One region of the Rossellomorea sp. NS-SX7 genome, then DNA from elsewhere that is predicted to be linked to it. Evidence: a T-box and tRNA genes for the amino acid it is inferred to sense, from the RefSeq annotation. Region 1 holds a T-box; the other holds one or more tRNA genes.

Region 1 (2,357 bases):
TTGCCGAACACCTTTCATAATGCTGTTATTTTATCACTTCTGCCCCACCCATGTATGGACGCAGAACTTCTGGTACGATGACAGATCCGTCTTCCTGCTGATAGTTTTCCAACAGAGCAGCAACGGTACGGCCAATCGCCAATCCAGACCCATTCAGAGTATGAACATGCTCAGGTTTTGCGTTTGCTTCCCTTCTGAAACGGATATTCGCACGTCTCGCCTGGAAGCCTTCGAAGTTACTGCAAGAAGAAATCTCACGATACGTGCCGTAGCTTGGAATCCAAACCTCGATATCATATTTCTTCGCAGCAGTGAAGCCTAAATCAGCTGTACACATTGATAAAACGCGGTATGGCAGTCCTAATAGCTGAAGGACTTTTTCAGCATGGCCTGTCAGCTTCTCAAGCTCATCATAAGAATCTTCAGGCTTCACAAAGCGGACTAGCTCCACTTTATTGAATTGATGCTGACGGATCAGCCCTCTTGTATCACGCCCTGCAGATCCCGCTTCAGAACGGAAGTTAGCGCTGTATGCTACATAACTGATCGGCAGCTCTTCTCCCTTGATGATTTCATCACGGTGATAGTTCGTTACAGGCACTTCTGCTGTAGGGACTAAGAAATAATCTTCACTTTCGATACGGAAAGCATCTTCCTCAAACTTAGGCAGCTGCCCCGTTCCTGTCATGCTTGCGCGGTTCACAAGGAATGGCGGGATCATTTCTGTATATCCGTGCTCATCCATGTGCAGGTCCATCATGAAGTTCAATAGCGCACGCTCCAGTCTTGCACCCAAACCTTTATAGAATACAAAACGGCTTCCTGTTACTTTTCCTGCACGTTCAAAATCAAGGATATCAAGCCCTGTTGCGATATCCCAGTGTGGCTTCGCTTCGAAATCGAACTCACGAATTTCACCCCATTTGCGGGCTTCCACGTTGTCGTCCTCTGTTTCACCGACAGGGACAGACTCATGTGGAATATTCGGGATAGAAAGAAGGATACGCTCCAGCTCTTCCTCGATTCCTCTCAGCTCATCATCAAGCTTCTTGACCATGCCGCCGACTTCACGCATTTCAACGATCATGTCCTGGGCATCCTGTTTCTCCTTTTTCATATGAGCGATTTTTTGAGAAACTTCATTACGCTTGCTCTTCAAGTTCTCACTTTCCACAAGAAGCTCTCTTCTTCTCTTATCAAGCTCTTCAAACTTATCGAAGTCTTCAAGGTCTTCACCGCGATGCTGAAGGCGGTTTTTCACATCTTCCAAATTGGCACGTAAGTATTTGATGTCTAACATGTTTATTCCTCCTTTGATTTATATGGATGTTTGGTTTCGAACGGTAACAGGTTCCGGAAAAAATAAAAAACCCCCGTCCCTGGTAAAAGGGACGGAGGTTTCCGCGTTGCCACCCTAATTGAAAACAGCGAAGCTGCTTTCCTCTTAGAGATGGTAACGGAATCACCGAAAATACCTACTGAATGGTTCAGTATTTCACTCAAGGATGGATTCGTAAAGATTCTGCACCGGTTTGCACCAACCACCGGCTCTCTTTTGGCAAGAATTCTTCACTACTATTTCCTGTCAACGTTTTAAACTCATATTGGTTATTTCATAATCTACTACAATGTTTTCCATTTTGCAATAGGTTTATGCCAATGTTTTTTCTAAAAGATAATTCCCGAAAAAACGGAGACCGTTCCTTTCCGCTGCAAGCACTTGCTTTCCACGGGGAGGAAGTCGAGCCTCCTCGTCGCTGCGTTCCTGCGGGACGAAATGCGCAGGCGGCTCGCTCAGCCCCGACAAGCATAAGATGAATGGACCGGGAAGGCGTTCTTTGCCTTCTTGGGCCGTTTAGCTTATGACCTCGAGGGGCTAGCCGCCGGAGCTGGACAAGTCTCGACCTTTCCTCTATATCCCGCCGGAGTCAAGTGCCTTCCGCTCCAACCCACTCTAGGTTTTAAAAGTGGTGAAACCGAACAATCTTTGCGAAAAGATTAAGAAACAATTTTTTCTTTTGACTCTTTTACCATTTCAATAAAGTAAGCAGTCAGGCGATTGTCGTCTGTCAGTTCCGGGTGGAATGAGCAGCCGAGGAATTGTCCATGGCGGGCAAGCACGATGCGGTCGTTGTGCTTGGCAAGGACCTCGACGTCCTCTCCGGCTTCCACGATGTGCGGCGCCCGGATGAATACGGCATTGAAATGATCTCCAACGTGTGCAATGTTCAGATCGGCTTCGAAGCTTTCCTTTTGACGTCCAAAAGAGTTGCGCTCAACCATCACATCCATTACACCAAGATGCGGTTCATCATAACCGACGATATTATTTGCCAAAAGGATAAGACCGGCACATG
Region 2 (2,357 bases), 960 kb from region 1:
GCTTGACCAACGGGCCTAAATGGCGGAGAAGGAGGGATTTGAACCCTCGCGCCAGTTGCCCGACCTACACCCTTAGCAGGGGCGCCTCTTCAGCCACTTGAGTACTTCTCCATATGGCTCCGCAGGCAAGATTCGAACTTGCGACCGATCGGTTAACAGCCGATAGCTCTACCACTGAGCTACTGCGGAATATTGAAATGGTGGGCCTAAGTGGACTCGAACCACCGACCTCACGCTTATCAGGCGTGCGCTCTAACCAGCTGAGCTATAGGCCCATGGAGCGGGTGATGGGAATCGAACCCACGACATCAGCTTGGAAGGCTGAGGTTTTACCATTAAACTACACCCGCAATAAATATGGGGCGACTGATGGGAATCGAACCCACGAATGCCGGAACCACAATCCGGTGCGTTAACCACTTCGCCACAATCGCCATAAAAGTATGATATAAATGAAAAATGGTGGCTCAGGACGGAATCGAACCGCCGACACATGGATTTTCAGTCCATTGCTCTACCAACTGAGCTACTGAGCCATCATATGTAAATTTCCTAAACATAGAGTGTGATAGTCCATCGTCCAGCTTTCAGAAAGACTATTCAAGATGCTGCTCAAGCTGTACGCTGATGCATAATCGATGAAGCTTATTCACCGTGCTCTACCAACTGAGCTACTGATCCACACTATGTAATTAGTGGCGGTCTGGACGGGACTCGAACCCGCGACCTCCTGCGTGACAGGCAGGCATTCTAACCAACTGAACTACCAGACCAAGAATTTTTGACGATAGTCAAAATATTCATCCATCGGTTACCGATTAGGATAAGTATTAGCTTGTCAAAAATGGTATTGCGGGGACAGGATTTGAACCTGCGACCTTCGGGTTATGAGCCCGACGAGCTACCGAACTGCTCCACCCCGCGACGATAATAAGAGTTAAATTAAATTGTGACCTCACGAATTAATATCCGTTAGAACCACCCCGACTTCAGTAAGCTTATTCAAGCTGCTGCTCCGTCGGTGCGCTGATGTGAAAGCTCCGAAGATTATTCGGACGTGCTCCACCCCGCGACGATAATAATTTAAAAGGGAATATGGCGGAGGAAGAGGGATTCGAACCCCCGCGGGCTTTAACACCCCTGTCGGTTTTCAAGACCGATCCCTTCAGCCGGACTTGGGTATTCCTCCGTGTTTTAAATGTAAATGGTGGACCTTGTAGGACTCGAACCTACGACCGGACGGTTATGAGCCGTCTGCTCTAACCAACTGAGCTAAAGGTCCGTATTGGTAGCGGCGGAGGGGATCGAACCCCCGACCTCACGGGTATGAACCGTACGCTCTAGCCAGCTGAGCTACACCGCCAAGAAACATTTATATCTAATTGTAGATATTTTGCTGAAGCAAAATAATATGGAAGATTGTTTTACTCCGCTTACGCTGCGTAAAAAATCTTGGTGGAGCCTAGCGGGATCGAACCGCTGACCTCCTGCGTGCAAAGCAGGCGCTCTCCCAGCTGAGCTAAGGCCCCATCTAAGGTGGTCGGGAAGACAGGATTCGAACCTGCGACCCCTTGGTCCCAAACCAAGTGCTCTACCAAGCTGAGCTACTTCCCGAAATAGATGGCGCGCCCGAGAGGAGTCGAACCCCTAACCTTTTGATCCGTAGTCAAACGCTCTATCCAATTGAGCTACGGGCGCTTAATATTATGAATGTTATTTTCTTTCACAAAAAAACTCTGGTGCCGAGGACCGGAATCGAACCGGTACGGTAGTCACCTACCGCAGGATTTTAAGTCCTGTGCGTCTGCCAGTTCCGCCACCCCGGCAAAAATCGTTGGAGCGGAAGACGGGATTCGAACCCGCGACCCCCACCTTGGCAAGGTGGTGTTCTACCACTGAACTACTTCCGCGTAAATGGTGCGGGTGAAGGGACTTGAACCCCCACGCCTTGCGGCGCCAGATCCTAAGTCTGGTGCGTCTGCCAATTCCGCCACACCCGCATGATAAAAGATATGATGTTCTGCCTGAGCAAAAATCAATGGTGAGCCATGAAGGACTCGAACCTTCGACCCTCTGATTAAAAGTCAGATGCTCTACCAACTGAGCTAATGGCTCATAAAAGTTATGAGATTTAAACCAAAGTGGTGCCGGCAAGAGGACTTGAACCCCCAACCTACTGATTACAAGTCAGTTGCTCTACCAGTTGAGCTACACCGGCGTGGTTATATTACAGGCTTGTCTGTTAGACGAAGCATTGAATACATTGTAGAGATTAAGGACGCTTATTTTACTCCGCTTCGCTTCGTAAAAAAGCATGGTGGAGGATGACGGGATCGAACCGCCGACCCTCTGCTTGT

What was found. The T-box of region 1 lies ahead of serS (serine--tRNA ligase). A T-box ahead of a tRNA ligase gene usually reads a tRNA of that ligase, here a tRNA-Ser.
Region 2: it encodes a tRNA-Ser, which carries the amino acid that the T-box ahead of serS (serine--tRNA ligase) is inferred to sense. The anticodon was not compared.

What each region holds. Positions count from the first base shown of each region.
Region 1 covers NZ_CM128249.1:4,026,348-4,028,704, reverse strand. Annotated here, with positions in the region: gene serS (serine--tRNA ligase) at 26-1,300, opposite strand; T-box leader at 1,385-1,598, opposite strand; gene pdxT (pyridoxal 5'-phosphate synthase glutaminase subunit PdxT) at 1,999-2,357, opposite strand, start outside.
Region 2 covers NZ_CM128249.1:3,064,968-3,067,324, forward strand. Annotated here, with positions in the region: tRNA gene ACUXV2_RS15270 (tRNA-Glu) at 1-16, opposite strand, end outside; tRNA gene ACUXV2_RS15275 (tRNA-Ser) at 21-111, opposite strand; tRNA gene ACUXV2_RS15280 (tRNA-Asn) at 115-189, opposite strand; tRNA gene ACUXV2_RS15285 (tRNA-Ile) at 199-275, opposite strand; tRNA gene ACUXV2_RS15290 (tRNA-Gly) at 277-350, opposite strand; tRNA gene ACUXV2_RS15295 (tRNA-His) at 359-434, opposite strand; tRNA gene ACUXV2_RS15300 (tRNA-Phe) at 461-536, opposite strand; tRNA gene ACUXV2_RS15305 (tRNA-Asp) at 697-773, opposite strand; tRNA gene ACUXV2_RS15310 (tRNA-Met) at 851-924, opposite strand; tRNA gene ACUXV2_RS15315 (tRNA-Ser) at 1,097-1,189, opposite strand; tRNA gene ACUXV2_RS15320 (tRNA-Ile) at 1,206-1,282, opposite strand; tRNA gene ACUXV2_RS15325 (tRNA-Met) at 1,287-1,363, opposite strand; tRNA gene ACUXV2_RS15330 (tRNA-Ala) at 1,454-1,529, opposite strand; tRNA gene ACUXV2_RS15335 (tRNA-Pro) at 1,538-1,614, opposite strand; tRNA gene ACUXV2_RS15340 (tRNA-Arg) at 1,622-1,698, opposite strand; tRNA gene ACUXV2_RS15345 (tRNA-Leu) at 1,738-1,826, opposite strand; tRNA gene ACUXV2_RS15350 (tRNA-Gly) at 1,836-1,910, opposite strand; tRNA gene ACUXV2_RS15355 (tRNA-Leu) at 1,916-2,000, opposite strand; tRNA gene ACUXV2_RS15360 (tRNA-Lys) at 2,040-2,115, opposite strand; tRNA gene ACUXV2_RS15365 (tRNA-Thr) at 2,143-2,218, opposite strand; tRNA gene ACUXV2_RS15370 (tRNA-Val) at 2,316-2,357, opposite strand, start outside.